Regions from separate parts of the Halomonas sp. LMYGS-3 genome, predicted to be linked through region 1. Evidence: riboswitches for the same ligand, from Rfam matches in the RefSeq annotation. Region 1 holds a riboswitch; each other region holds the start of a gene.

Region 1 (4,649 bases):
TATGACCAGCTCAAGTTCGGCATGTGAGGATGGCCGCCTTCAGGCGGCTCAAATTCTTGCCCCTTTGAGGGGCTAACAAAATAAAGCCCCCGGCTTTGCCGGGGGATATTTACTTGATGCGCCATTCTTCCGAATGACGGTTTTAATGCTAAGTATTCCGCGCCGTAGCTGGCGCGGCTTGAAAATTCCCTGTGCTAGGTTGGCAAGTAGGAACGAGTCATTACCTATGGGCACTGGCTCTGCTATCGCTCTCCAGGGCACATCGTATCCAAATTCTTGAACAATCCTGGTCAATCGTGAAAACGCTGCTTGTCGTATTATCTCGTCATTATTCAGCAATCTGCCCACCTCGAGCTGAAACAGTACATCAAATCAGTCTAATCAAAAGTGTGGATTTGTACACTCCTCCAATAGCTGCAGCACCGGCGCGAGTTGGCTCTCGTGCAGCAGCAGCACGCTGTCGCCGGTCGCGCCATCGGCGGGGGTGACCACGGCGAACTCGCCTTCCTCGAGGTGGAATTCGTGGATCTCGCGGGGGCCATCGGGCGTCTCGCAGTGGACAGAGCGGTAGGCGTCGTCCTCGCCATAGGTGAGGCGGTGATAGACCTTGAAGAAGGTGTAGAGCGTGAGCCCCCGCGCGAAGGTGGGCCAGCGGGCGGGGCTGGTGCGGGTCTCGCCGTCCAGCGCCTGGCCCCGGGCTTCGGCGGCGGCGATGGCGGCGGCCAGTGGTTCGGCCAGCAGCGAGGCATCGTCACGGGGCAGGGGCTGCTGTGCCTCGAAGGCCCGGTGATAGCGGGTGGCGACATCGCGCAGGTCGTTCAGGGAGCCGACGCGATGGTCGCTGTGCTTGAGATCGGCGGGCTCGAAGTAGCCGTTCTCCCAGCCGTGGATCACGCGCACCGTTAACCGGTTTTCGGCCATCGGCCGGCCGATCAGGGCGTCGACGGCCACGCGCAGGTGCAGATAGCGTTCGGGGACCAGGTTGTCGAAGGCGGAGTAGGGATCGGCGAAGATCGCGTGCAGGCGCCCGGGGGCGTGTTCCTTGGCTTCGGTAAACGGCATGAGCGGTTTCCTGCGAGGGGGACGTTCGAAATCCGGTGGCGTTGTGTCATTCTAGTGGGTCGAGCGTTATGTCGGCCCTTGTGGCCATAACTTGAGGTTCGTTCACGAGTTTACATCCACTGTCGCCAGGGGAGTCCCGCCGCGTTGCTCGGGTCGGGGCTGAGAGGGCGCCACATGGCACCGACCCTGGAACCTGATCCGGTTCACACCGGCGGAGGAAGCGCGACATGCCCTACCTGACGTCTGCCGTGCTCGGCGCGGCGCTGTTCTGTTTTGCCGTTCTCGGCCTGAGGGCCCGCCGGGCCGACGGTCCGCTCGATGACTACGTTACCGCTCGCAACTCCCAGGGTGCGCAGGCCATCGGCTTGTCGTTCCTGGCCTCCAGCATGGGTGCCTGGATCCTCTTCGCCCCGCCGGAGATCGGCGCCTTCGTCGGCCCGGTGGCCCTGGCCGGCTACGCCATCGGCTCGTCGCTGCCGTTTCTGATACTGGGGCTCTATGGCCCGGCCATCCGACGCCACCTGCCGGAAGGGCGCAGCATCGGCGAGTTCGCCGAGGCCTGCTATGGCGCCGGGGTGCGGCGCTGGGTCTCCTTCGTTTCCGTAGCCTACATGGCCATCTTCCTGGCCGCCGAGCTGACCGCCATCGGCGCCATCGCCGCGCTGCTCTCCGACGTGCCGCCTTCGCTGGTGATCCTCGGTGTGGCGGTGGTTACCCTGGTCTACACCACCCTGGGCGGCCTGAGAGCGAGCCTGGCCACCGATCGCTGGCAGGCCTGGCTGCTGCTGGCCCTGCTGGTGCTGGTCGGCGGCGTGGCCTGGTGGTGGCTGCCGCCCATGCCGGCCGGGGCGGTGATGCCGTCCATTCCCACCGGCAGTGCGCTCTCCGTGGCGCTGACCCTGGTGATCGCGGTCACCGCGGCCAACCTCTTCCACCAGGGCTACTGGCAGCGTATCTGGGCGGCCGAGGATGACCGTGCACTGGGACGCGGGGCGCTGCTGGGCGGGGCCAGCAGCCTGCTGGTGGTGATGGCCATCGGCGGGCTGGGCATGCTCGCCGCCATGCACGCCCTGCCGCTGGGCGAGCCGCCGATTCCCTTCTTCGCGCTGCTCTCCGCCGCACCGGCCTGGCTGGGCCTGCCGGCCCTGGTGCTGGCGGTAACGTTGGTGGCCTCCAGCGTGGACACCCTGCAGAACGCCATCGCCTCCATGGCGGTGGCAAGCTCCGGGAGGCGCGGGCTCTCGGTACGCGCGGCGCGGCTCGTCACGGTGGCGCTGATGGCGCCGGTGATCTGGGTGGCCCTTCAGGGCTTCTCGGTGCTGCGGCTGTTCCTGATCGCCGACCTGCTCTGCGCGGCCATTGTGGTGCCGGTGCTGCTGGGGCTGTGGCGGCGCATGAGTCCGCTGGCGGCGGTGGCCGGCGGGGTGGCGGGCCTGCTCGGCGCGGTGGTGCCGGGCTGGATCGCCCAGGGCAGCCTGGCGGCTGGGGTGCTGGCGGCCAGCTTCCCCGACAGCATCCCGACCCTGGCGCCGTTCCTGGGGGCGCTGGTCGCCTCCACCCTGGCCAGCCTGCTGATCGCCTGGCTGCGCCCGGGGGCGAAATTTCACCTGGCAAGCAAGGGAGACGCCTGATGACGACACGCTCTGACTGGAACGCCTGGGCCGCCGGACATGCATCGGCGCGCATCACCGACTGGCTGCGCGAGATCAGCGAGCCAGACTGGTCGGCCACGGTGTACCATCCGCTGTTCGACGCCCTGGCCGAGGGGCGGCTTGCGGGTGACGACTTTGCCGCCTACATGGTGCAGGATTACGGCTTCGTCGACCCCTTCACCGCGCTTATCGGCCACGCTATCGGCCGCGCGCCGAGCATGGCCGACCGCGTGGTGCTGGGCCAGTTCATGGGCATGCTGACGAGCGACGAGAACAGCACCTTCCAGTGCACTTTCGAGGCCTTCGATGTGCCTGCGTCACAGCGCGAGGCGCCGATCTACCTGCCGCAGACCCGGGCGTTCCGTGAGCTGCTGCACGTCACCGGCCAGGGCGGTGACTACGCCGAGATCCTGGCGGTGCTGGTGGTCACCGAGTGGGTCTACCTCGAGTGGGCGCTGCGCGTGACCCGCATAGACGGGCTGCATCCACTGATGGGCGAGTGGATCGATCTGCACGACAACCCCGCCTTTCAGGAGTTCGTGGACTGGCTGCGTCGGCGCCTGGACGAGGAGGCGGAGGCGCTCGATGACGCCGCCTTCGCCCGCATGGCCGAGTGCTTCCGCGACACCGTGGTCCAGGAGCGGGCCTTCCACGACGCCGTCCATTCCCGCTGAGGCCATCGCCGGCGGGGCGGGTTGCCAGGCCGGCCTTCGCCAGCCACCCTCTGAAGGTCAACCCCGATCGACCAGAGGAGTCCGCCCCATGAGCGATACGCCGCAGGATCCCCGTCGCCGCCACTCCGCGCCGGTGGTGGATGGCCCCGGCAAGGCCGCCAGCCGCGCCATGCTGCGCGCGGTGGGCTTCACCGACAGCGACTTCACCAAGCCCCAGGTGGGCATCGCCTCGACCTGGAGCAACCTCACGCCCTGCAACAGCCATATCGACGAACTCGCGCGTCGCGCCAGCGACGGGGCCGACGGGGCCGGGGGCAAGGGGGTGATCTTCAATACCATCACCATCTCCGACGGCATCGCCAACGGCACCGAAGGCATGAAGTACTCGCTGGTGTCGCGCGAGGTAATCGCCGACTCCATCGAGACGGTGGCCGGCTGCGAGGGCTTCGACGGCCTGGTGGCCATCGGCGGTTGCGACAAGAACATGCCGGGCTGCCTCATGGGCCTGGCGCGGCTGAACCGGCCGAGCGTCTTCGTCTACGGCGGCACCATCCTGCCCGGAGAGGGCCACACCGATATCGTCTCGGTGTTCGAGGCCATGGGCGCCTACAGCCGCGGCGATCTCGACCTGATCGAGGTGAAGCAGATCGAGGAGACGGCGATTCCCGGGCCCGGCTCCTGCGGCGGCATGTACACCGCCAATACCATGGCCTCGGCCATCGAGGCGCTGGGCATGAGCCTGCCGGGCAGCTCGGCACAGAACGCGGTGTCGCAGGCGAAACGTGACGACTGTGAAGCCGCGGGCGCGGCGGTGCTCGAACTGCTCGAGCGCGATATCAAGCCCTCGGACATCATGACCCGCGAGGCCTTCGAGAACGCCATCACCGTGGTGATCGCCCTGGGCGGCTCGACCAATGCGGTGCTGCACCTGATCGCCATGGCCAGCACCATCGGGGTCGAGCTCTCCCTCGAGGACTTCACCGCCATCGGCAAGCGGGTGCCGGTGCTCGCCGACCTGCGCCCCAGCGGCCACTACATGATGAGCGAACTGGTCGAGATCGGCGGTATCCAGCCGCTGATGAAGACGCTGCTCGATGCCGGCCTGCTGCACGGCGACTGCCTGACGGTGACGGGGAAGACGCTCGCCGAGAACCTGGCCGGGGTGGCGCCCTATCCCCAGGGACAGGCGATCATCGCCCCGCTCGAGGCACCGCTGAAGGCCGAGAGCCACCTGCGCATCCTCTACGGCAACCTGGCGCCC
Region 2 (10,405 bases), on a different contig from region 1:
AACCCGTCGGTCCGCCCACCGGCCACGCCCGCCCCTGCGCCTGCTGGCGGCGGGGCTGGTCCTGCTGATGCTGGCCGGCTGCGCCGGCCGTGAGCTGGCCACTCGTGACACCGCCCCCGATGAGGGCCTCTCCCTCGAGCGGGCACTGATCCTCGCCTCCGCCGAGCAGGCCCTCGGCACGCCCTATCGGCCGGGCGGCAACACCCCCGAGGGCCTGGACTGCTCCGGCCTGGTCGAGCTGGTCTATCGCAGCGCCGGCCTCGCGGTGCCACGCACCGCCGACGACCAGTTCCGCCAACTGCCGGAGGTCAACCAGGCCCGCCCGGGCGACCTGCTGTTCTTCGGCGACCGCCGCAAGGCGACCCACGTGGGCATCTACCGCGGCAACGGCCAGATGATCCACGCCCCGGGGCGCGGCCGCGAGGTCGTCAGCGTGCCGCTGCATATCGCCTACTGGCAGGACCGCTTCCTCGGCGCCGCCGCGCCGGCGCCCTGAGGTCCTCCGACCCGGCGGCAACCCCGCCGACGCGGGATGCTGCGAGATGCGCCACTACTCTGCTCGGTCAGCTACAGGAGTGATTCGGGACACGACATGCGCATATTGCTGGTGGAAGACGACCCTAGCCTGGCCGCGGGCATCCGCCAGGCCCTGAAGCCGGAACACTACACCGTCGACCTGCTGGCCGACGGCCGCTCGGCCCTGACCGCCCTGAAGGGCGAAGAACCCTTCGATGCGGTGATCCTCGACCTGGGGCTGCCCGGCCTCGACGGCCTCCAGGTGCTGGAGGCTGTCCGGCGGCGCGGCAACCGTGTGCCGGTGCTGGTATTGACCGCCCGGGACGCCGTCGACGACCGCATCCGGGGGCTGGATGCCGGCGCCGACGATTACCTGGTCAAGCCCTTCGAGGTGGCCGAACTCAAGGCGCGCCTGCGCGCCCTGCTGCGCCGCAGCCAGGGGCAGACCAGCAACGTGCTGGAGGTGCACGGCATCCGGCTCGACCCCGATACCCGAAGCGTCAGCTACCACGGCGAATCGGTGCCGCTCTCGCGTCGCGAGTTCACCCTGCTCCAGGAGTTCATGGGCCACCCGGGACGGGTCTTCACTCGCGATACCCTGACCCGGCTGGTCTACGGCTGGGACGAGGAGGTCGAGAGCAATGCCATCGAGGTGCACGTCCACCACCTGCGCCGCAAGCTCTGTCCCGAGCTGATCCGCACGCTGCGCGGCATCGGCTATGTCCTCGATAGTCCTGCCCCGGGCAAGGTCCCGTGAGCTCGATCCTTCACCGCACCCTCGGGGTGGTGCTCCTGGTGTTCGGCCTGAGCGTGCTGGCGCTCGGCATCACCAGCTACCGCGATGCCGCCCATGAGGTGGAGGAGCTGTTCGACGCCAACCTGGCCCAGAACGCCCGCTTGCTGGAAGGGCTGATGCAGGCACCGCTGGCCGCCGAGGAGCTCGCTCCCCTGCTGGCCAGTCTGGACAGCGCCCTGCAGCGTGCCGAGCAGGCCGACAAGCGCATCGCCGGGCACCGCTACGAGAGCAAGATCGCCTTCCAGATCTGGCAGGACGACACCCTGCTGCTGCGCTCGGCCAGCGCCCCGGAGGCGCCGCTCACGTCGCTGGCCGAGGGCTACGAGAACACCAGCCTGGCGGGGCACGGCTGGCGGGTCTATGCCCTGAGCCATCCGGAACGGCCTCTGCGCGTGCTGGTGGGGGAGCGTGAAGACGTCCGCGGCGAACTGGTGACCCTCATCGCCCTGCGCACCCTGATGCCGGACATGCTCGGGCTGCCGATACTGGCCCTGTTGCTGTGGTGGGCCATCGGCTGGGGCCTTCGCCCCTTGTCGCGAATGGCCGAGCAGCTTCGTCGGCGCGACCCGCACAACCTGCAGCCGCTGGTGATGCGCCCCCTGCCCCGCGAGCTGGACACCATCGTCGGCGCCCTGAACCGTCTGCTGGAGCGTATCCGCGGCCTGCGGGTGCGCGAGAAGCGCTTCATCGCCGATGCTGCCCATGAACTGCGCACCCCGCTGGCCGTGCTCGACCTGCACGCCCAGAACGCCCTGTCAGCCGAGACCCCCGAGGATCGTAGCGAGGCGCTGGACAAGCTGCGCGATGGCGTCTCCCGGGTCACCCGTCTGGTCACCCAGCTGCTCACCCTGGCTCGCCTCGACCCCGAGGAGGACGCCACCGAGACCGGACGCGACGGCGACCTGCTGCAGGAGACCCGGGAGGCGTTGACCAAGCTCTCGCCGTTGGCTGCCGAGCGCGGCCTCGAGATATGCCTGGACGCCGACGAGGGCGCCGACTGGCAGCTGCGGGTCGAACCCGGTGCCATCGACACCCTGATTCAGAACCTGGTGAGCAACGCCCTGCAGCACTCCCCCGATGGCGGGACGATCCGGATCACGCTGTCGGCGGGCGATGACCGGGTCACCCTGCACGTCGACGACCAGGGGCCCGGCATCCCGGCCGAGGAGCGCCAGCGGGTGATCGAGCGTTTCCACCGGGCTGGCCCGAGCGCGGGTGCCGGCCTGGGGCTCTCCATCGTCGACCGGCTTCTGCAGCGCCACGGCGGGCGATTGGTGCTGGAAGACGCCCCCGCCCGGGGGCTGCGCGCCGTGGCCATCCTGCCGCGACGAAAAGAACGCAACTGACGCCGGATCATCATCTCTTCTTAAGTCAGCCTTAAGCTTCACCCCGGACGATGGAGCCGGTACGCGGCGCAATTCCTCTGCGCGCCGCTCTCGAATCCGACACCATAGGCATCCCCATGAAGCCGCTGCATAGACTGCTGACCACCCGCTTGATCAAGCTCGTTGCCAACCTGCTCAAGCTCGCGTGTTACGCCTTCCACTTCGTCTTCCCCGACAAGCGCTTCACCCTGCCGGCCAAGGCCGCCCCCTGGATCCGGAGCCGGCGGCCGACCGCCATTCCCCGCATCCTCTGGCAGACCAACTTCACCGACCGCGTGACCCTGCCGGTCTACCTGAACTACCTGTTCAACCGCCTCATGGCGCCCGGCTTCGAATATCGCTTCATGATCACCGAGGCCCGCGCCGACTTCATCAGGCAGCACTATTCCGAACACACCTTCAGAAACTATTCCCGGCTGCAGATCGGCGCCGCCCAGGCGGACTTCTGGCGGGTCCTGGTGCTGCAGGCCCATGGCGGCGTCTACCTGGATATCGACGCCCACCTGACGTGGCCACTCGGGCGCCTGCTCGGGCCCGATCGGTCGTCGCTGTTCATCCGCACCAAGCGCGACACCCTCAACAACTTCTTCATCGCCAGCGAACCCCACACCCCCGAGCTGGCGGCCGTGATCCGGGCGATCAACACCAATATCGAGGCGAACACGATCAGGGGTGTCTTCGACATGACCGGTCCCGGGGTGTTCAATCGGGTGCTGGACATCCACAGCCTGGACACCGTGCTCTACCGCTATGCCTGTACCCAGGGCAGTTTCACCAACGAATACTTCCAGTACCTCGACAAGCCGCAGGGCAAGTGGAACCGGGAGCAGCAGCGCGTCGCGGTCGTGAGGGAGGAGGCGGCCTGAGCCCGGGCGCTTTACAGGAGGCAGGCGGGTGTGGATAGTAGGAAGTCGACGACAGGGGCGCCACGGCGACAGAGTGCCGTGGCTGAGACGCACCCTTGGAACCTGACCCGGATAATGCCGGCGTAGGGAGTCGTGCAGCGCCTGCCTTCCGCTTGCCTGCACCTCCCGGCCGGGAGGACTGCATGCCACTCGATCTTTCGCTCTACCTGGTCACCGACCCCGACCTCTGCGCCGACCGCGGGCTGGTGGACACGGTGGTTGCCGCCGTGCGCGGCGGCGTGACGCTGGTGCAACTGCGCGACAAGCACGCCTCCGACGCCGAGCTGACCGACCAGGCACGCCGCCTCAAGGCCGCCCTGGCCGGCAGCGGCGTACCGCTGATCGTCAACGACCGCCTCGAGGTGGCCCTGGCCGCCGGGGCCGACGGCCTGCACCTGGGGCAGGATGACGGTGACGTGGCCCTCGCCCGCGCCGTCCTTGGCAAGCGGGCATTACTCGGCCTCTCGGTGCAGACCCACGAGCAACTCGCTCGCCTCGATCCTGGCCCCCTCGACTACCTCGGCCTCGGGCCGGTATTCGCCACGCCCAGCAAGCACGACCACGCCACGCCGCTGGGCGTCGACGGCCTGGCCTCGCTGGTCGCCGCGAGCCCCCTGCCCGCGGTGGCCATCGGCGGCCTCAAGGCCGAGCACGTCCCTGCGGTACTGGCGGCGGGGGCCCAGGGCCTGGCGGTGATCTCGGCGATCTGCGGCACGCCGGACCCCGAGGCCGCGGCGCGGGCCTTCTTCCCGCCGCGCTGACCGCGATCAGGAGGAGGGGCGACGCTTCAGCGTCGTGCGGCGATCGTGGTAGGCGATCGCCAGGCCGCTGCCGATGATCAGCACACTGCCGACGAAGACCCAGAGATCGGGCATCTCGCCCCAGAACCACCAGCCCAGCAGCACCGCCCAGAGCATGGCGGTATAGTCGAAGGGGGCGGCGATGGCTGCCGGTGCGAAGCGGAACGCCAGGGTGATGAAGGCGGTGGCGCCGATCCCGGCGATCCCCGAGCCGAGAAACCCCAGCCAGTGCCAGGCGTGTGGCGCCTGCCACACCCAGGGCAGCAACACCGCGGTGATCACCAGTGGCACCAGGGTCATGTAGAAGACCATGGCCCAGAGGTGTTCGCGACCACCGTAGCGCCGGGCGGTGATCATCATCAGCGCATAGAAGACCGCCGCGCCGAGCAATGCCAGCGCCCCGGGATGGAAGGCGTCACCGCCCGGGCGCACCACCACCAGCACCCCGACGAACCCCACCAGCGAGGCCGCCAGCACCGGCGGATCGATTCGCTCGCCGAGCAGTGGCACCGAGAGCAGCGTGACGAACAGCGGCGCCACGAAGGCGATGGCCGTGGCCTCGGCCAGCGGCAAGAGGGTCAGGCCGAGCACGAAGCAGACCATGGTCCCGGTGTAGATCAGCCCACGCACCAGGTGCACGCCGGGCCGGCGAGTGCGCAGCTTGCGCAGGCCGCCACCGAAATGTGCCAGCAGCGCGATCAGCGGCAGCGACACCAGGGTACGGAAGAAGATGATCTGCAGCGGCGAATGCACCTCGCCCAGCCACTTGGCGATGGCGTCGCCGAGCGCCAGACAGAAGACACCCGCGCACATGAACAGGATCCCCTTCAACGACGGCGACATGACGACCTCCCGATGACACAAAAAACCACCCCGCCGGTCCGGAGCGGGCCAGCGGGGCGTGAACATGACGACAGGCTAGGACGTTAGCAGACAAACGGCAACCGTCGGGTCGCCGATGGCAATCCCTATGACGTTTCGGCCGCTGCGGCATGCCGCCGAGCGGTTGCGCGGAGGGTCATGGCGGGATGGGGACCGCTGACCAGCGAGGCCTCCAGCCTGCCGTTGGCCACCTGGATCTGCTCGGCCGCCGGGTTGAGCCGGGCCAGCCGATGGCTCAGGCGCGAGAAGCCCTCCTCATCCACCAGGTCGGTCTTGCTGATCAGCAGGCGATCGGCCATGGCCACCTGGCGTACCGATTCACGGTGCGCCCGAAGCGTCGACAGTCCGCTGGCGGCATCCACCAGGCAGACCAGGCTATCCATGCGCACGCGGCCGACCAGCCGGGGATCGCCCGTCAGGGTCTGCAGGATCGGTGTCGGGTCGGTCAGTCCGGCGGTCTCGATGATCACTCGGGAGAAGGGCCAGCTTCCCTCCCGGCCCCCCGGCGCAATGGCCTCGCGCAGCGTATCGCCCAGATCACCGCTTCGCGTGTGACACAGACAGCCCTCGCTCGTCTTCACCACTCCCCCGATATCGGGGGACTCATCGATCACGACCAGGGCGCCTCGCATCGCGGGCTGCCGAACCAGCTGGTTCAGCAGCGTCGTCTTGCCACTGCCGGGAAAGCCGGTGATGACGGTCACGGGTATCCGTGGACGCCGTGGTGAGGATGCCATATCCATGACGCTGCCTGCGGGTATTGTCCGAGAGCACACTTGTTATGTTATATAGTAACCTTTATCTTCTGCCGAGGAGAAGCTCGCTATGGCCGCCCCGCTTCCCATGACACCGAACGATCCGCTTCCCCGACCCCCGGATTACCCGCACTGGGCCTACGGAGACGACATCGGTGTGCTGCCGCGCATCTTCGAGGAGGATATCACCCTCGCCGTCATGGAACGCACGCTGCCGAAGCCCCTGCGTGACAGCGTGGCGGCCCAGCTGACTGCCGATGCCCGGCTGGACTGGCGCTGGCGGGGGGCTCCCGGCGAGGCCATGCGAGCCGACCTGCGGCGGCACCTGCCGGCCCCCGATCAGGCCACGGCCCTGCTGGATGATATCGGCACCATCGCCAGTGCCCTGGCCTTCCTGTTCGACACCGAGACCATCGGCATCCGCCTGCGCCTCCTCGACGAGGCCATGTGCCCACGCTTCCATGTCGACAACCTGGCGGTACGCCTGGTGACCACCTACGCCGGCCCCGGCAGCGAGTGGCTGCCCGAGCACGCCGTCGATCGTGCCGGCCTGGGTGCACCCCGCGCCGACAAGCCGGAAATCGTCACCGACCCCGCCGCGATCGGGCGGCTCGGCGCAGGCGACCTGGCACTGCTCAAGGGCGACGGCTGGATCGGCAACGAGGGACGCGGCCTGGTGCATCGCAGCCCCCGGCCTGCTCTGGGCGAGAGGCGCCTGCTGCTGGCCCTGGACCCGGGATGAGTCGCTCTGGATACACAGAACGAGCCGACACCCACGACACCGCCTTCAATGACATCCCCACCAAGGAAGACTGCAAGATGCCACACCCCCGCCCCCTACTCGCCGGCCTCGCCCTGGCCTTGAGCTCCTCCGTCGCCCTGGCCGATGTCCGCAGCCTGGATATCGTCGCCCCCTGGGAGATCACCGGCGCCGACCCCTCCACCTCGGGCTATATCTACGCGCGCATGCGCGTCGCCGAGACGCTGGTCGATACCGACGCCGACGGCCAGCTCGCACCGGGGCTGGCGGCGTCCTGGCAGCCCAGTGAAGACAGCCTGACCTGGCGCTTCACCCTGCGTGATGACGTCACCTTTCACGACGGCAGCCCGCTGACAGCGGAAGCGGTGGCCACGAGCCTGCAGCACGCCCTGGCCAAGCCGGGCATGCTCGATTCGGCGCCCATCACGGCCATTGCGGCCGATGGCAACGAGGTGGTGATCCAGCTCGAGAGCCCCTTCGCGCCGCTGCCGGCCCTGCTGGCCCACTCCACCACCCTGATCCTCGCCCCGGGCGCCTTTGATGACGAGGGGCGGGTCACCCAGGCGATCGGTACCGGCCCCTATCGGGTGGAAACCGTGGCACCCCCGCAGCGGCTCGACGTGGAGCGCTTCGACGATTACTGGGGCGAGGCGCCCGCCATCGAGAGCGCCAGCTACCTGGCGGTGGGCCGCGGCGAGACCCGGGCACTGATGGCCGAGAGCGGCGACGCCGATATCGTCTTCACCCTCGACCCGGCCAGCCGCGCGCGGCTCTCCCGCCACGACCGGCTCGCGCTGCACGCCGAACCGCTGCCGCGCACCATCGTGCTCAAGGTCAACGCCGGGCACCGCTTCCTCGACGACGACCGTGCCCGCCGGGCACTGGGACTGGCCATCGATCGCCCCGGCATCGCCGCCGGCCTGCTGCGCAACCCGGAGGCCGCGGCCGCCGAGCTCTTCCCGGCAAGCCTCGGGCCCTGGCACCTGGGCCTCGAGGGCGATGCGGCTCGGGACCTCGACCAGGCTCGCGAACTGCTGGCCGAGCTGGGCTGGGAGGCGAACGGCCACGGCACCCTCGAGCGCGACGGCGAGCCGTTCCACCTCACCCTGCGCACCTTCTCCGACCGTCCGGAGCTGCCGCTGGTCGCCACCGCCCTGCAGGACCAGTGGCGCGAGCTGGGCGTGGAGCTCGAGGTGGCGGTGGGCAACGCCAGCGAGATCCCCTCGGGCCACCGCGACGGCAGCCTCGAGCTGGGCCTGATGGCCCGTAACTACGGCCTGGTGCCCGACCCGCTCGGTACCCTGCTCGACGACTTCGGCAGCGATCCGGACGCCATGGGCGGCGACTGGGGCGCCATGGGCTGGCGCGACGACGACCTGGCTGCCTGGCTCGACACCCTGCGCCACGAGGCGGATCCCGAGGCCCGCACCGAACTGGCAGGGCAGGTCGCGCGACGCCTGAACGAGACCATGCCGGTCATCCCCGTGGCCTGGTATCAGCAGACCGCCGCGGTCAACGGCGCGCTCGAGGGCTTCTCCATCGACCCGCTGGAGCGCAGCTACCGCATCGATGAGCTGAGGTGGAGCGAATGAGCCAAGCGTTGACGTCACGGATGACCCCGCGCTGGACGGCAGACCTGCGCGGCCTGCTGCTGCAGCGGCTGTTCCAGGCCGGGCTGGTGGCGTGGATGGTCGGCACCCTAACCTTCGTGCTGACCCGCACCTTGCCCGGCGACATGGCCTATCGCATCGCCGCCGGGCGTTACGGCCATGACATGGTCAACAGCGCCGCCGCCGAGGCGGTACGCGCCGAGCTGGCCCTGGACCAGCCGGCCCTGGGTGCCTACTTCGGCTGGCTATGGGACCTGGTGCAGTTCGACCTGGGCCGTTCGCTGGTCAGCGGCGCACCGGTGGTGCACGAGCTGTGGCATCAGCTCGGCCACTCCCTGGGGCTGGCGGCGTCCGCCGTCCTGCTCTCGCTGCTGCTCGGCCCGCCGCTGGGCCTGGCCGCCGGCCTCAGGCCCCGCGGCGCCCTGGACCGCGTCAGCGAAGTCGCCGCCAGCGTGCTGCGCGCCCTGCCCCCCTTCGCCGTGGGCCTGCTGCTGATCCTGCTGTTCTCGGTGACGCTGGGCTGGCTGCCCGCCGCCGGCCACGGCCGCACCGCCCACAGCGTGCTGCCGGCGCTGACCCTGGCGCTCGCCCTGGCGGCGGTCTCCAGCCGGGTGGCGCGCAACGCCATGGCCGACGTCTCCCAGTCGGCCTACTACGCCTTCTCGCGCACCAAGGGGCTGAATGAGCGGCTGAGCTTCCTGCGCCACGGCCTGCGCAACGCCGCGGTACCGGTGATCGCCTACCTCGGCGTGCAGTTCGTGTACCTGATCGAGGGCGTGGTGGTGGTCGAGACGCTGTTCGCCTGGCCCGGCATCGGCCACGCCCTGGTGCACGCCATCGTCGCCCGCGACGTGCCGATGATCCAGGGCACCGCCCTGGTCATGGGGCTGCTGTTCGTGGCGCTCAACACCCTGGTGGATATCGTCTGCCACCTGCTCGACCCCAGGAGGCGCCAGGCATGACGACCCTCGCTCTTCGCTTACGCGTCCTGCCCCTGCCGGCGCTCGGCCCCCGCCAGCGCCTGGGGGCGGCGATGCTGGCGCTGCTGCTGGCCTTCGCCTGGCTGGTGCCGTGGCTCTTCGACGCCGACCCGGCCCGCCAGCAGCTGACCCGTATCCTGCAGCTGCCGTCGCTGGCCGAACCGCTGGGTACCGACCACCTGGGCCGCAGCCTGCTGGCCCGCCTCGCCGCCGCCATCCGCCTCTCCTTCGGCATGGCGCTGCTCAGCGTGGCCACCGCCGCCGTACCCGGCGTGCTGCTCGGCGTGATCGCCGGCTGGCGCGGCGGCTGGCTGGACCGCGTGCTGGGCAGCCTGGCCGACGCCTGCCTGGCGCTGCCCGGGCTGCTGCTGGTGCTGCTGCTGGTGGCCATCGCCCCGGGCAACTTCTGGGCGCTCTATGTCGGTATCTCGCTGGTGCTGTGGATCGAGTACTTCCGCCTGGTCCGCGCCCGCACCCGGGTGCTGGTGGCCTCCCCCCAGCTCGAAGCGAGCCGCCTGCTGGGCTTCGGCCCGCTCTACCTGTTCCGCCGCCACCTGTGGCCGGAGCTCGCCCCCCAGGTGCTGACCCTGGCTGCCTTCGGCGCCGCCAGCGCGATCCTGGCCATGGCCGCGCTCGGGTTCGTCAGCGTCGGCCTGCGCCCGCCCACCGCCGAACTGGGGCTGATGATGATCGAGCTGCTGCCCTACTACCACGAGGCCCCCTGGGCCATGGCCCAGCCGATCCTGGTGCTGTTCGTGCTGGTGATGAGCCTCAACCTGCTGGCCGGGAGAGACCCCCGATGACCGCACCCCTGCTGAAGGTCGACGACCTGGCGATCCACGGCGATGGCGTGACCATCGCCCCGGTCTCGCTCAGCCTGGCCCCAGGCGAGCGCCTCACCCTGCTCGGCGAGACCGGCTCCGGCAAGAGCCTGATCGCCCAGGCGATCATGGGCACCCTGCCCCGCGGCCTCGCCGCCCGCGGCCGGCTGACGATCGACGGCGAGGCCTTCGAGG
Region 3 (15,234 bases), on a different contig from region 1:
GGCATCCTCCCCGACCAGGAGCCCTCCTGGGGCAGCGGCGTCTTCGCGCCCTTCTTCGACCGCCCGGCCTATACCGCCACCCTGCTGCCCAAGCTGGTCGCCCGCACCGAAGCGCGGGTGGTCACCGGAGTGGCCAGGCGCCTGCCCGGCCGCGGCTTTGCCCTGCACTTCCTGGCCGCCGACGAGCGCGTCTACGCCACCGACGAGACCACCTCCGCCACCGGCGTCAACGCCTGCGTGGAAGCCGCCATCGCCCTCGACCCGGCCCAGTACCAGTGGGAGTACAAGCGCTACCGCAAGGTGATCCAGCAGCTGCAGGGGCACCCGGCGCACCAGTCGTTCCGGCTCTATTGACCCCCTGGTCAGCGATCAATCGGGAACCGGCCCGGTGTCTCGTCGTCCGTATCACAGGTCCTTGACCAACCGCAGGGCGTCGTAGATGGCCGCATGGGTGTTCCGCGACTCGACGGCGTCGCCGATGCGGAATAGCTGGAAGCCAGCATTGGCGTTGTGGACAACCGCCTGGGGCCGGCCGACGATCAGGTCCTCGTAGTTCACCTCGCCGCTGTTGCGGGAATGCGGTTTCAGCTCGAAATAGATGTCGGCCATCGGCGTGATGCCGTAGTTGACCACCACCTGGTCGATGCGCCGCTCGTGATCCAGGTCCGGATTGCCGGGAGTGACATAGTCGCTGGTGATCCTGGCGAGCAGCTCGCCGCCATCCCGCTGCACGGACCTCAGCCGGTAGGTGGGCGTGAAGGTGACGTTGGGCCGCTGCAGAGCGCGCATGTAGGGCACCAGGTTCATGGCCATGATTTCCGCCGCGAAGGTGCGGTCCGGCGTCATGATCTCGAGCTCGGCTCCGGTGGCGGCGATGATCTCTGCGGCCTGCATGGCGGCATGATCGCCGGCATCGTCGAACAGCAGCACCCGGTTGCCCGGCGCCACGTGGCCCGACAGGATGTCCCAGGTATTGACCACCAGCTCGTGCCCGACCGCGGGCTGGTCTTCCATGGGGTAGCCGCCGGTGGCCACGATCACCACGTCCGGCTTCTCGGCGAGCACGTCCTCGACCTCGGCCCAGACGTTGTAGCGAATCTCGACGCCGAGTGCCTCGCAGCGTTCCAGACGCCAATCGATGATGCCCATCATCTCGCGGCGGCGCTCGCTCTGCGCCGTGAGACGCACCTGCCCGCCGGCATCGCTGGCGGCTTCCAGTACCACCACCTCGTGGCCTCGCTCGCCGGCGACGCGGGCGGCTTCCAGGCCCGCGGGACCGGCGCCGATGATCACCACCCGCCGCTGCTGCGCTGCCTTGGGGATGGTATGGGGCATGGTGGTTTCCCGCCCGGTGGCAGCGTTGTGAATGCAGTAGGCGGCACCGCCCTGGTAGATGCGATCGAGGCAGTAGTTGGCGCCGACGCAGGGACGGATCTCTTCCTCGCGCCCCTCCATGATCTTGCGCACGATGTGCGGGTCGGCCATGTGGGCGCGGGTCATGCCGATCATGTCGACCTTGCCCGAGGCGATGGCGTAGCGGGCGGTGGCGACATCCTGGATCTTGGCCCCATGGAAGGTGGGAAAGTCGACCTCGCGACGGATCTCGCCGGCGAAATCCAGGTGCGGGGCGCTGGGCATGCCCTGGATGGGGATGACGTCGGTGAGTCCCGGGTCGGTGTCGATATGACCGCGGACCACGTTGAGGAAATCGACCAGGCCGCTGTCCTTGAGGCGCCGCGAGATCTCCATCCCGTCGCTGGCCGTCAGTCCGCCCGGCAGCATCTCGTCGCCGGTATAGCGCACGCCGACGATGAATGCCTCGCCGACCCGCTGGCGAATGGCGCGCAGCACGTCGAAGGTGAAACGCAGCCGGTTGTCGAGATCGCCCCCGTAGGGCGCCTCGAGGGTATTGGTCAGCGGCGACCAGAACTGATCCATCAGGTGGCCATAGGCCTGCAGCTCGATGCCGTCGAGGCCGGCGGCGTGCATGCGCTCGGCGGCATCGGCGTAATCGCGGATCAGGCGCTCGATGTCCCAGTCCTCGACCTGCTTGGGAAAGGCACGGTGGGATGCCTCGCGGCGATGAGAGGGCGACACCGCCGGCAGCCAGTCGCCCTTGTCCCAGCGGGTGCGCCGACCCAGGTGGGTCAACTGGATCATCACGGCGGTGCCATGCTCGTGGCAGGCGTCGGTGAGTTCCTTCATCCACGGCACCACCTCGTCCTTGTAGGCCAGGATGTTGTTGAACACCGGCGGGCTGTCCTTGGCCACTGCCGCGGATCCGGCGGTCATGGTCAGGCCGAGGCCGGCCTTGGCCCGCTCGACGTGGTAAGCGCGATAGAGCGCCTTGGGCATCCCGTCCTCGGGATAAGCGGGCTCGTGGGCCGTCATCATGAGCCGGTTCTTCAGGGTGAGATGCTTGAGCTGGAAGGGCTGCAGCAGCGGGTCGTTAGCCATGGTCGGGTCTCTCTGTTGTTGTATCGTCGACAGCACTTTCGACAAATGTACATTGAAGTCAACATAATGTACATACATGTACAGACAGAGAAGACAGGTGTGTCAGGCCGTCATGCAGCCCCTGGTGGTCGGCAAATGGCTCACGGCGAGCGAGATGTGGTGGGAATGGCCCCTTCCGGCGCATAACCATGCCGGGCGTGGAAGCGTTGCAGTTCTCGTGGTTGCGGCGTCTGCCCGGTGAAGATCTCGACATAGGCGGGAATACGCCGCATGCGAACCTCGAGCGCTTCCTGAGTCTTCATCGAGATATAGCCGATCTGGGTGAGGTAGATGGTGCGGCCTCGCACGTTGGCCGCCAACGCTTCGTATCCGTGTCGCACGAACATCTGCGTCAGCGCCTCGAAGCGCGCTTCGTCGGCGGCATCGATCTCCCGGGCCACCGCGTCCGACTGCAGCGCCCAGCTACGCATCGCGAATTCCAGCTGCGAGTCGAACAGCGCGGGATCGAGCCAGCAGTCGAAGACGTTGAGAATCGCTTCGATGATGTTCTCGGCATAGGCCTCGGTCTGCCGCACCAGGCCCTGGGTATTCTTCTCGCGCCAGCGCTCGATCAAGGCGCTCAATAATGCCTCGCGGTCCTTGAAGAACCAGTAGAAGCTGGTCCGCGAGAGGTTGAGCCGCTTGGCCAGCGGCAGGATCCGTACGCTATCCACCCCGGACTCGAGCAGCAACTCGAAGGCTGCATCGAGCCAGGCGTCGCGGGAGCCTTTCCATTTGGTGTTGTGGTTATCGGCGGGTCGCATCGAGACGGTCTCTGTGGGGCGGGAATGCCGGGGAAGTGCAGGAGGACATCCAAGTGTACATTGATGTCTAGTTTATGTACGCAAAGTCACGCCGCCATCCTTGCATGATCCATTGTGATCGACCAGGGGCAACCGTTTCGCGGGCGGCCCCCTCGTCCCGGCGCTACCGAGGCGCCTCACTCCCGCCCGTAGCGGTCGTCGAGGCGCACGATGTCGTCCTCGCCCAGGTAGCTGCCGGACTGCACCTCGATCAGCTCCAGCGGCTCCGGGCCGGGGTTCTCCAGGCGATGCACCCGCCCCACGGGGATATAGGTCGACTCGTTCTCGCCCACCAGGTAGGTCTCGTCGTCCAGGGTGACCCGGGCGGTGCCGCTGACCACCACCCAGTGCTCGGCGCGGTGGTGGTGGAGCTGCAGCGACAGCCGCGCGCCGGGCCGCACGGTGATGTGCTTGACCTGATGGCGCGGCCCGACGTCGATGCTCTGGTAGTGCCCCCAGGGTCGATGCACCCGGGTCGTGCGGCGGGTCTCGTCGCGCCCCTGCTCCTCGAGCCTGGCGACCAGGCCGCGGAGCGCCTGGCTGCAGGCGCGATCGGCCACCAGCACGGCGTCGTCGGTCTCGACGATCACCAGTCCCTCCACCCCCAGGGCCGCCACCAGCCGCGACTCGGCATGCACCATCAGCCCCCGGCTCTCCTCGCAGACCACGTCGCCGCGCAGAGCATTGTCGTCGGCGTCGCGGGGCAGCGCCTCCCACAGCGCCTGCCAGGAGCCGATGTCGCTCCAGCCCGCCGCCAGTGGCACCATGGCCGCCGCCTCGGTGCGCTCCATCACCGCCACGTCGACGGAACCGGCGGGGGTTGCCAGGAAAGCGTCCGCCGCCGGGCGCAGGAAGTCGAGGTCGGCCGCCGCGCCCGCCATGGCCCGGCGGCAGGCGTCGAGCATCGCCGGCTCGAAAGCCGCCAGCGCCGCCAGGTAACGGTCTGCCGGCAACACGAAGATGCCGCTGTTCCAGTAGTGGTTGCCGGCGGCGAGGAAACGCTCGGCGGTGGTGGCATCGGGCTTTTCGACGAAGCGCGCGACACTGAAGCCCGCCTCGCCCAGCGGCTCGCCGGCACGAATATAGCCGTAGCCGGCCTCGGCCCGGGTCGGCACCACCCCGAAGGTCACCAGCCGGCCCTGCCCGGCCAGCCGCGCGGCGGCCCCCAGCGCGGTGCGGAAGGCCGTCTCGTCGGGCAGATGGTGATCGCAGGGCAGCACCAGCAGTGGCCCGTCGCGCCCCTCGGCCTCGGCGAACAGCGCCGCCAGGGCGATGGCCGGCGCGGTGCCGCGCCCCTCGGGCTCGAGCAGCAGGGTCGCCCCCGTGACGCCGGCCCGGCGCAACTGCTCGGCGGCCAGGAAGCGGTGCGCTTCGTGACAGATCACGATCGGCGGCGCGATCTCGGGCCCCTCGAGGCGCGCCAGGGTCTGGACCAGCAGGCTGTCCTCGTCGAGCAGCGACAGGAACTGCTTGGGCCGCTGGCGACGCGAGAGCGGCCAGAGCCGCACGCCGTCGCCGCCGGCCAGGATCACGGGGGTGAACACGGGCGAACCTCCTCTTGCGGTGGGCGACGCCCTCAGCGGCCGATCAGCATCCGCCGCAGCGTCGCGTCCCGGTCGATGACATGGTGCTTGAGCGCGCCGCCCACGTGCAGGGCGATGCCGAGCATCAGCAGCCAGCCGAGCCACTGGTGCAAGGTGTAGAAGACGGTCTCCAGCCGCTCGCTGGGCGACAGCAGGTGCGGCAGCTCGACGAGGCCGAAGATCCGGGTCGGGATCTCCAGGGTCGAGGCCGAGGCCATCAGGTAGCCGGTGATCGGCATGACCAGCAGCACGACATAGAAGAGGCCATGCACCAGCCGCGCCAGGCGATGCTCCCAGGCCCTGGCCGGCAGCGACGGCGGCGGCGGGTCCCGCAGGCGCCAGCCCAGCCGCAGCAGCATCAGCAGCCAGACCGTCACCCCCACCGACTTGTGCAGCTGGAACAGCTCGAACTGACGGAAGACGTCCTCCACCCCGCCCATGTAGAGCCCCAGCCCCAGCAGGAAGAGCACCAGGCCGGCGACCAGCCAGTGCAGCAGCCGCGGCACCAGGCCCCAGCCGGCGGCATGGTTGCGCCAGGCGACACTCCCGCGCCGGGCGAGGCTCACGGCGCCACCAGCTCGAAGGCGAAGTCGACGTACACCTCGTGCTTCACCGTGCCCTCGGTACGCCAGGCGCCGCGCCCGACGTCGAAGTCGGTGCGATCCAGAGGCAGGCGTCCCTCGGCCCGTACCCGATCGCCGTCGCGCTCCCAGCCGACGGGTACCTCGAGCGGGTAGGTCTCGCCGAGCACCTCGAGCTCGCCCTCGACGCGCAGCTCGCCCGGGGCCGACTCATGGATGGCGGTGCTGCGATAGACGATCTCGGGATGCGCCTCGACATCGAACCAGTTCCGTCCGTGGAGCATGTCGTCGACCATGGCGCTTCCGCTGGTGACGCTCGCCGAGTGCAGGGTCAGCACCAGGTCACCGGTGGTCGGGTCGTCCGGGTCGCCCTCGAGCTCGACATCGAAGGTCTCGACCCGCGTCACCGCCTCGCGACCATCGGCGGTGCCGATCAGCTCGATACGACTGGCCTCGCGGTCCAGCTCCCAGGCCATGGCCTGCGGTGTCGCCGTCAGCACCAGGCCGAGCCCCGCCATCAGGCCTCCCGCCGTCGTGACATGCCCTCGCTTCATGCTGCCTCCCGGCCTTGCGGCCGCGCCGTCATCGAATACTCGCTGGGGTGCACGACCTCCTCGGCCCAGCGCAGGCTGGCATGTAAAGCGTAGTCCAGCGACATGGCATAGGGGTCACACCGGGACGATCGACGTCCAGGGTGCGTGCAGACTGGCGGATCCGCAGCGACACTGTGTCTGTGAGGCTCCGTGGGAATGCGGGGAGAGGTGCCAAGTCCATGCCGAAACGACGACTGCCCCTGACGGCCCTCCCCTGGCCGGCACGCCTGCGCCGCGGTCTCGGCCTGACCAGGTCGCTGTTGATCTACTGGCGTCCGGGACGCCAGCGTCGCCTGCGGCGGCTCTATGCCGACTTCGTCGCGCCGGGTGAACTGGTGTTCGACGTGGGCGCTCACCTGGGAGATCGCACCGCCGCCTTCCAGGCACTCGGCGCGCGGGTCGTCGCCCTGGAGCCCCAGCCCGACCTCATGCCCTGGCTCCAGCGACTGGTGGGGCGCCGTCGCGGCGTCACCCTGCTGCCCTGGGCCGTCGGCGCCGCCCCCGGTGAGGCGGAGCTGGCGGTGAGCGAGGCGACGCCGACGGTCTCCACCCTGGCCCGGGAGTGGCGCCACGCCATCGGCGAGCGCCACCCCGGCTTTCGCCACGTGCGCTGGGAGCGGCGCCTGCGGGTGCCAGTGACCACCCTGGATGCGCTGATCGCCGAGCACGGGCTGCCGCGTTTCTGCAAGATCGACGTGGAGGGCTACGAGGCCGAGGTACTGGCCGGGCTCAGTCGGCCGTTGGCCGGCGTGTCGGTGGAGTTCGTGGCCGGAGCCCTGGCGGTCGCCGATGCCTGTGTGGTGCGATTGGCCGAGCTGGGCGATTATCGATTCAACGCCATCGCCGGCGAGAGCCGTCGCTTCCTGTGGCCGGAGTGGCGCCCCTCGGAGGCCACGCGGCAGTGGCTGGCTCGGGGTGCCGACGGCCTGCTCTCCGGCGACCTCTACGCACGACTGATGGATGCCCGGCAGGGCACCGAGGAGATCCCATGAGTGAGCCCCCCTTGATCGACCGGTCGCGGTGGCCCCGCTGGCAGGACCTCACCAGCCGCGAGATGGAGTACCTGCAGGGCGGCACCGTGGCGGTGATGGTGCTCGGTGCCATCGAGCAGCACGGCCCCCACCTGCCGCTCTCCACCGACCTCGACATCGGCCAGGGGCTGCTCGCGGAGGCACTGCCCCACCTGCCCGAGCGCTTCCCCCTGGTGATCCTGCCACCCATGGCGGTGGGTGCCAGTGACGAGCACCTGAGTTTCCCCGGCACCCTGAGCCTCTCGCCGGAGTTGGCCATCGCCACCCTGGAGGCCCACGGCGGCGCCGTGGCCCGGGCCGGCCTGCATCGCCTGGTGTTGATCAACAGCCACGGCGGCAACCGGGCGGTGATGGATATCGCCGCGCTGCGGTTGCGTCGCCGGCACGGCATGCTGGTGGTCAAGGTCAACTACGCCGACATGCCGCCACCGGGCACCCTGCCCGCCGGCGGCCTGCCGGCCGAGGAGCTGCGCCACGGGCTGCACGGCGGCGCCGTGGAGACCGCCATGATGCGCTATCTCGCCCCCGACAAGGTGCGCCTCGACCGGCTCGAGCATCCGCGCTCGCGGGGAGAGGCCATGGAGGAGCGGGGGCTGCTGCTGGCTCCCGAGGGTGAGGCTGCCTTCGCCTGGCTGGCCGAGGATCTCCATCCCGAGGGCGTCGTGGGCAATGCCCGCCTCGGCACGGCCGAGCTGGGCGAACGCCTGGTCGCCCACTACGCCAAGCGTATCGCCCGCATCCTGCGCGAGGCCCGGGCCACGAACACCGGCCACGGCAAGGACTAATGAGCGTCTGCTCCCGACCCGGAGGCCGCATGCGTCCATCCGCTCCCTTACTGACCCTCGAGGAGGCCTGGCAGGCGCTCAGCCGACCCGCCACGTCCCCCACCGCACCGGGCCGCCTGCGCCTGACCCCGGCCGGCTGGGAGGCAGCGGGCCCCGTCGCGGACGACGCCCGCGACCTGCTGGACTGCCTCGCCCCCCTTGCGGTTCACTCCGGCCGGCTGGCCATCGCCCAGCTCGGCCAGAGCCTCGACGGCCGTATCGCCACCGAGAGTGGCCACTCCCACTACATCAACGGTCTGGCGGGCCGGGTTCACCTGCACCGGCTGCGGGCCCTGGTCGATGCCGTGGTGGTCGGCGCCGGTACCGCCTGCGCGGACGACCCCCTGCTCACGGTGCGCCATGTGTCGGGGCGCCAGCCGGTGCGGGTGATTCTCGACCCCCGCGGCCGGGCCCCGGCCCGGCTGCGCCTGCTGCGCGAGGGCCCGGCCCCTACCCTGCACCTGCTCGGCGAGGATGCCGTCGCCGACGGGCCGCCCGCCGGGCACGTCACTCGCCTGCACCTGCCGATAGCCGACGGTCACGTCGCCCCGGCCACCGTGCTCGAGGCCCTCGCCGGGCGGGGCCTCTCGCGGGTACTGGTCGAGGGCGGCGGGATCACCGTCTCGCGCTTTCTCGAGGCCGGCGCGCTCGACCGCCTGCACCTGCTGGTGGCGCCGCTGCTGATCGGCTCCGGTCGTCCGGGGCTGGCGATGACGCCCATCGCCACCCTGGACCAGGCCCGGCGTCCCCGGGTGCGAACCTTCCGCTGCGGCGACGACACCCTCTTCGATCTGGATCTCCTCGCCGCTCACTGAGAGTCGACGCCACGCGGCACAGACGATGCACCTGGGTCAGCGCCCGTCCGCCGGAGACGGCGGCAGGGCCAGGAGGTCTCGATGCCCCACCGTCACCCCCAGCTCGCCGACGGCCAGCCCGGCCAGCCGCCGCTCGCGCCACCGCGCCAGCCGGCGCCCTGCCCCCGGCGCCTGCTCCCGGGCAGCGTCGTGCCAGCCGTCGACCAGGGCCGCGGCCAGGGCCATCCCCTCGGCATCGCCGGCGGCCAGGTGCCAGGGGGTGGTCGCACACTCCACCCGATAGCCGGCCGCCATCATGGCACCGGCCAGCACGCCCGGGGCCTCGCCGCCCAGCGCCGCCCCCAGCCCCTTGTCGCGGCGCTGGTGGGCCCGGACGAGGGCACGCACGGCGGCATCCCCGGCGTCGTCGCGGCGCTCGCCCGCGGCATCCAGAAAGGCCCAGTCGCCGTCGACGCTGAGGGCGACGAGCAGCGCCTGACGGCGCTCGGCACAGGCGGCCCCCAGCGCCTCGACCCAGTCGCGGGAGACCAGGTCGAACAGTGCCGACGCCACCACCAGGTCGGCGCCAGCCAGCAGGTCGTCGTCCACCGGCGCCAGATCGCGGCAGCGGGTCTCCAGCGTCACCCGCGTCCCCGCGCCGTCACACAGTCGCTCGCCCTGGTGCCGGGCCCGGGCGAGCAGCGCAGGGTCATGGTCGACCAGCCGCCAGCGCTGCGGACCCGGCAGGCGGGGCGCCAGGAACCGCAGGTTGCTGCCGCTGCCGGCCCCCAGGTCGACCACGCCGTGAATCCCAGAGCGCGCGGCCAGCCAGTTCGCCGCCAGTCGGGTCAGGCGGTAGCTGCGCGAGCGGGCATCCACCCCCTCGCGCCGGGCGAGCCAGTCGGCGCTGAAGCACGCGTCGGGGGCGGGTCGGTTCATGGATATCGCGCTCCGGACGCCTCCGTAACGGATGACGGCAGGTCCAGGGCCGCCGCGAAACGCTCCCCGGCCTGCCGCCAGTCCGCCAGCCCCTTGCGGACCCGGCGGGCCCCGCACCGCAGCCGGCGGCGCAGCTCGGCATCGTCGAGCCAGCGGGCCAGGGCACGGCCCAGCGCCGCCGCGTCGCCAGGGGGCACGGCGATACCGGCCTCGGGCGGCAGGGTATCGGCGAGCGCCCCGCCGGTGGTGGTGATCACCGGCAGTCCCCGCGCCAGGGCCTCGGTCACCACCATGCCGTAGCCCTCGTAGTGCGACGGCAGCACGAACAGATGCGCATGATGGTAGGCCGCGGCCAGGCCGGCGGCGTCCCGCTCGCCCGGCCAGCGCAGGCGGCCGGTCAGGCCGCGGCGACGGGTCGCGGCGAGCAGGCGGGCGGCATGCGCCGGATCGCGGTCGTGGCTGCCGATGGCCTCGCACTCCCAGTCGCGATCGGCGAGCCCGGCCAGCGCCTCGACCAGCAGCTCATGGCCCTTGCGCGGGGTCAGGGTCGCCACGCAGAGCAGCCGCCAAGGGCGTGCGGCATCCTCGGAATCCTGGGCACCGGCGGCCAGGGCCGCCCGCTCGACGCCCGGTTCAACCACCCGGATGCGGGCCGCGGGCACCCGGAAGCGCGACAGGCCGCGGGCGGTGTAGGGGCTGGTGACGATCACCCGCCGAACCGCGGCCAGCCCACGGGCCTCGCTCTCGAACAGACGCCGCCGCTGCCCCTCGTCGAGCCCGGTCTCGTCGGCCAGCGGGTGGTGGACCAGGGCGGTGATCGCCAGGCGCTCGGCATGGCGCTCGACCCCCTCGGGCAGCCCGCCCATGGCCAGACCGTCGATCACCACGCGGGCGGCGTCGGGCAGCGCCGCCAGGGCCGCCTCCAGGCTCCGACGGGCCGTGGCGTCGGGGGTCGGGAACTCGCCGTCGAGCCCCACCACCGCGACCCGCCACCCGCGACGGCGCAGTTCCGCGACCATGCGCGCATCATAGACGTAGCCCCCGGTGAGCTGGCCGGGGTCGCCGGCGACGATCAGCGTGAGGTCGGGCGCCGTGTCCGTCGTCATCACAGCTTGCCCTCGTAGCTGGCCCAGGCGACGTGGGATTCGTGCAGGGTCACCCTCATGGTCTCGAGCCCGCCGGCCGTCTCGCCGAGGCGGCCGAGCTGGATCGCCGTGGCGAGGCGCTCGAAGATCACCCGTGCCATGAACTCGGTGGTGGTGTTGCGGCCATGGAACTCGTCCACCTCGTCGAGGTTGCGGTAATCGAACTCGCCTAGCACCGCCTTCAGCGCCGCGCCGGCGAGGCCGATGTCCACCACCAGGTCATGATCGTCGAGCTCGCGACGCTGGAAGCAGACATCGACCACGTAGGTGGCCCCATGGGGACGCTGGGCGGGGCCGAAGAGCTCGCCGCGGAAGCTGTGGGCGATCATGAAATGGTCGCGAACGGTCAGGCGGTACATGTCGAAGGCTCCCGTGGTTCAAGGGGGGGCGCGGTCGCGTAGCGCAGGCGGTGGCAGAGCGCCTCGCCCGCCACACCCGACAGGCGCGGCATCAGGGCGGGCAGGTCACGAAAGTCGCTCTCGCCGCTGATCAAGGCATCCAGACGGGCATCGCGCAGCAGTTCGAGGGCCAGCGTCAACCGGCGACGGTGGTCCCAGCGCGGTGAACGCGCGGCGGGAAGACGGCCCACCTGGCTCGCGCACAGGGTCAGCCGGCACGAATGGAAGGCCTCGCCCAGGGGCAAGCTCACCTCGTCGTCGCCGAACCAGCTCATCTCCACGACGCGCGACTCCACCCCCGCGAGTTGCAGGGCCAGCCGCAGGCCCGGTGCGCTACCGCTGACGTGGATCACCCGGTCGTTGTCGCCCCGGGCGGTGTCGGGCGTCGCGAACTCCAGCCCCAGGGCCGCGGCGAGCCCGGCGCGACCGGGGACCACGTCCACCAGTTGCACCCGGGTCCCGGGAATCGCCGCACAGAGCCAGGCCACCAGGACCCCCACCACACCGGCACCGATCACCGCGATACGGTCGCCCACGCCGGGCGCGGCGTCCCAGAGGCCGTTGACGGCGGTCTCCATGTTCGCCGCCAGTACCGCCCGGGCCGGTGGCAGCCCCTCGGGCAGTGGAACCACGGCACTCGTCGGCACCACGTAGCGGTCCTGGTGGGGATGGAGGCAGAAGACCTCCCGACCCAACAGCTCGGGCTCCCCGGCTTCCACCACTCCCACGCTGGCGTAGCCGTACTTGACCGGGCCGGGGAAGTCACCGGCCTGGAAGGGGGCACGCATGCGCCGATACTCGCTTGCCGGCACCCGGCCCTGGAACACCAGCGCCTCGGTGCCCCGGCTGACGCCGCTGTACAGCGTCCTGACGCGCACTTCTCCCTCGCCCGGTGCGGCCAGTGGCTCCTCGCGCAAGGCTCCCTGGCCGGGGGCCAGGGTCCAATAGGCGGTGGCGATGGTGTCCGACATCGAGCTGCTCCTGCTATACCCTGTTCCGGCAGGCCGTCCTGGACGGCTTACCTTCTACAATAATGGTACATGAATATTTAAATGCATAATTTAATGCTGCCAAGCGCCTGCCATTGGACTACGTTGAGACTGTGGTTCCGCTGATGGTCAGCATAGCGACAAAGGGCCGGCATCGTCGCCGCCGCCTGCCGGAGATCGCATGTCACGCCTCGCCCCGTTTCAGGACCTCACCCCGGCATCACGGGCCGGGACCGCTGACCGCCTCGTCCTGGAGTTGGCGACGGGGCTCATAGGCCTGCTGGCGGCCGGCGCCATGCTGCGGCTCTGGCTTCAGGCCAGCCCGACCGTGCCGCTGGCGGCCATGGCCACCTATCTCGTGCTCGCCGGGCTGCTCCTGCACCGACTGCCGGACCGTGGGCGCGGGCTGGGCTGGGCCAACCGGGTCACCCTGGCGAGGGGCGTGCTGGTGGCACTGCTGGCCGGCGCGGTGACCGACCCCGAGCTGCTGGCGACGCAGGGCAGCCTGTTCGCCGGCGTGGCGCTGACCGCCCTGCTGCTCGACGGCCTGGACGGCTGGGTGGCTCGGCGCAGCGGCACCACCAGCCCCTTCGGGGCACGCTTCGACATGGAACTGGATGCCTTCTTCATCCTGGTGCTATGTCTGGCACTGATGGTGCTCGGCAAGGTCGGCCCCTGGATACTCGCCATCGGCGCCATGCGCTACGCCTTCGTGCTGGCCGGCCGGCGCCTACCCTGGCTGAACGCTACGCTGCCGGAGAGTCGCCGCCGCCGGGCGGTCTGTGTCTGGCAGGTGGCGGCATTGATGATCGGCCTGCTGCCGGCCGTCGGTGCCACGGCCACGACCTGGCTGGCGGCGACGGCCCTGGCCGGGCTCGCCGGATCGTTCGGCACCGACATCCGGTGGCTCCATCGCCACGCCGGACACGGATGACACCTTCGCTTGGCCGGCCAGCCATGACTCACGAATCCGGAGGACCCACGATGTCCACGACACACCCGATCCATCGCATCCTGAAGTTGCCGGCGGCCGCCGGACTGGCCACGGGACTCGCCCTCGCGGCCCTGCCCGCCGCCGCCGAACCCCATACCTACGAGATCGACCCCGAGCACTTCTCCGTCGGCTTCTTGACCGAACATGTCGGCTATGCGGACTTGCTGGGCATGTTCCTCGAGGCCAGTGGCGAGTTCGTCTATGACGAAGAAACCCGGGAACTGCACTCGGCTCGGGTCGAGGTCGCTGCCGACAGCGTCTTCACCAACCACGAGGAGCGCGACAACCACCTGCGCAGCAACGACTTCCTCGACGTCGACCGCCACGCGACCATCGTCTTCGAGGCCACCGGCTTCGAGGCTCACAGCGACAGCGAGGGCACCCTGGAGGGGGAACTGACCCTGCTCGGCGAGACGCGCCCGGTGACCCTGGACGTCACGCTCAACAAGGCCGAGACCTACCCCTTCGGTCATGAGCAGTACACGCTGGGGCTGTCGGCCCGTACCACCATCGCACGCAGCGACTGGGGCATGACCTACGGCGTCGACAACGGCATGGTCGGCGACGAGGTAGCGCTGATCTTCGAATTGGAGGCACTTCGCCAGTAGTCGGGGGGCTGGAAAGTCGCCGCCAGCCTGCTAGACTGGCTCCGACGCTTGACGGGGTGCCGGTGAATCCGGCTGAGATGGCGCAGGCTGACCACCCGGTCACCACCAGCGCTGGTCCCGTGGAACCTGATCCGGGTAAGCGTGGCGATGCCTTGCCGCACCGCCACGCCCGAACCGGCGTAGGGAATCAGGCGGTGGGCCTTGTCGCTGTCGCCCCACCCCCTCGTTCCCCACCGCCCGCACCCCGGATCGTCATCATCACCGGGGGCATGATGGGCTACCGCTTCACCGATCTGACTGCCGCTTGCCATGACGACTGGCGCGCCTATGTCGAGCACGATTTCGTGTGCCGGCTCGGCGACGGGACCCTCGAGACCGACGCCTTCCGCCACTACCTGCAGCAGGACTACCTCTTCCTGATCCACTTCGCCCGGGCCTACGCCCTGGCCGCCTACAAGAGCCGCACCCTGACCGACCTGCGCCAGGCCCATGAGGGGCTCAAGGCGATCCTCGACGTGGAGCTCGATCTGCACGTAGGCTACTGCCGCGAGTGGGGTATCGGTGAGGAGGCACTCGCCCGACTGCCCGAGGCGCGGGCGACGATGGCCTATACCCGCTACGTGCTCGACACCGGCAACCGCGGCGACCTGCTCGACCTGCACGTGGCGCTGGCGCCCTGCCTGGTCGGCTATGGCGAGATCGCCAACTGGCTGAACGCCCAGGCCTTCACCGTACGCGGTGAGGCCAACCCCTATGACGCCTGGATCGCCATGTACGAGGGCGAGGAGTTCCAGGCCGCCATGGGCGCCGAGATCGCCTGGCTCGACGCCCGCCTGGCCGAGGTGACGCCGGCACGCCTCAAAGAGCTCTGCGCGGTGTTCCGTGATGCCACCCGACTGGAGATCGACTTCTGGCAGATGGGGCTGGATCGCGCATTCTAGCGCCGCTGGTCCTATCGCCACTCGCCCGTTGGCCCTGGTCAGGCCGCCCCCCGGGCGTTACACCGGTGATCGAGCGATCACCCGACCACACGCTTGACGGGGTGCCGTTGACGACGGCTGAGATCATGCCTCTCGCCATGGAGAGACAGCATGGATCCCGTTGAACCTGAACTGGCTAGGACCAGCGTAGGGATCAAGCGACACGCAGCGCGGCCATGCCAGCCACTGCCCCTGTCCTCCCAGCTGTCCTCCCTGACAACGACCCCAGACGTGACAACACCCCAAGGGAGAACACCATATGAGCAAGACCGCCCACTTCCTCGCCGAGACCGCCCGGGTCGACGAGGCCGCCATCCAACCGCTGCCCGGCTCGCGCAAGGTCTATGTGGAGGGCTCGAGACCCGATATCCGCGTGCCCTTCCGCGAGATCTCGCTCTCACCGACCCGCACCTCCGGCGAGGACGAGGAGAACCCGCCGCTGCTGGTCTACGACACCTCCGGCCCCTACACCGATC

Evidence for each region. Region 1 has a riboswitch for thiamine pyrophosphate ahead of AC5W54_RS15090 (sodium:solute symporter family transporter). Riboswitches for the same ligand answer to the same signal wherever they lie in the genome.
Region 2: linked by a shared signal. The riboswitch ahead of thiE (thiamine phosphate synthase) and the one ahead of AC5W54_RS15090 (sodium:solute symporter family transporter) in region 1 are both predicted to bind thiamine pyrophosphate.
Region 3: linked by a shared signal. The riboswitch ahead of tenA (thiaminase II) and the one ahead of AC5W54_RS15090 (sodium:solute symporter family transporter) in region 1 are both predicted to bind thiamine pyrophosphate.

What each region holds. Positions count from the first base shown of each region.
Region 1 covers NZ_JCAKFQ010000016.1:91,521-96,169, reverse strand. The annotation lists gene AC5W54_RS15095 (hypothetical protein) at 382-1,062, opposite strand; TPP riboswitch at 1,180-1,300, shown strand; gene AC5W54_RS15090 (sodium:solute symporter family transporter) at 1,290-2,693, shown strand; gene AC5W54_RS15085 (TenA family protein) at 2,693-3,388, shown strand; gene ilvD (dihydroxy-acid dehydratase) at 3,477-4,649, shown strand, end outside.
Region 2 covers NZ_JCAKFQ010000014.1:179-10,583, forward strand. The annotation lists gene AC5W54_RS13755 (C40 family peptidase) at 1-496, shown strand, start outside; gene AC5W54_RS13760 (response regulator transcription factor) at 593-1,273, shown strand; gene AC5W54_RS13765 (ATP-binding protein) at 1,270-2,658, shown strand; gene AC5W54_RS13770 (glycosyltransferase family 32 protein) at 2,775-3,563, shown strand; TPP riboswitch at 3,607-3,709, shown strand; gene thiE (thiamine phosphate synthase) at 3,746-4,363, shown strand; gene AC5W54_RS13780 (DMT family transporter) at 4,370-5,245, opposite strand; gene AC5W54_RS13785 (CobW family GTP-binding protein) at 5,371-5,988, opposite strand; gene AC5W54_RS13790 (DUF1826 domain-containing protein) at 6,110-6,781, shown strand; gene AC5W54_RS13795 (ABC transporter substrate-binding protein) at 6,778-8,391, shown strand; gene AC5W54_RS13800 (ABC transporter permease) at 8,388-9,371, shown strand; gene AC5W54_RS13805 (ABC transporter permease) at 9,368-10,192, shown strand; gene AC5W54_RS13810 (ABC transporter ATP-binding protein) at 10,189-10,405, shown strand, end outside.
Region 3 covers NZ_JCAKFQ010000018.1:28,320-43,553, reverse strand. The annotation lists gene AC5W54_RS15760 (lysophospholipid acyltransferase family protein) at 1-354, shown strand, start outside; gene AC5W54_RS15755 (oxidoreductase) at 406-2,457, opposite strand; gene AC5W54_RS15750 (TetR/AcrR family transcriptional regulator) at 2,598-3,260, opposite strand; gene AC5W54_RS15745 (mannose-1-phosphate guanylyltransferase/mannose-6-phosphate isomerase) at 3,437-4,843, opposite strand; gene AC5W54_RS15740 (cytochrome b) at 4,876-5,448, opposite strand; gene AC5W54_RS15735 (YceI family protein) at 5,445-6,017, opposite strand; gene AC5W54_RS15730 (FkbM family methyltransferase) at 6,236-7,048, shown strand; gene AC5W54_RS15725 (creatininase family protein) at 7,045-7,872, shown strand; gene AC5W54_RS15720 (RibD family protein) at 7,902-8,726, shown strand; gene AC5W54_RS15715 (methyltransferase domain-containing protein) at 8,763-9,644, opposite strand; gene AC5W54_RS15710 (glycosyltransferase family 4 protein) at 9,641-10,750, opposite strand; gene AC5W54_RS15705 (6-pyruvoyl trahydropterin synthase family protein) at 10,750-11,148, opposite strand; gene AC5W54_RS15700 (zinc-dependent alcohol dehydrogenase) at 11,136-12,158, opposite strand; gene AC5W54_RS15695 (CDP-alcohol phosphatidyltransferase family protein) at 12,358-13,110, shown strand; gene AC5W54_RS15690 (YceI family protein) at 13,161-13,778, shown strand; TPP riboswitch at 13,821-13,982, shown strand; gene tenA (thiaminase II) at 14,051-14,719, shown strand; TPP riboswitch at 14,807-14,929, shown strand; gene thiC (phosphomethylpyrimidine synthase ThiC) at 15,018-15,234, shown strand, end outside.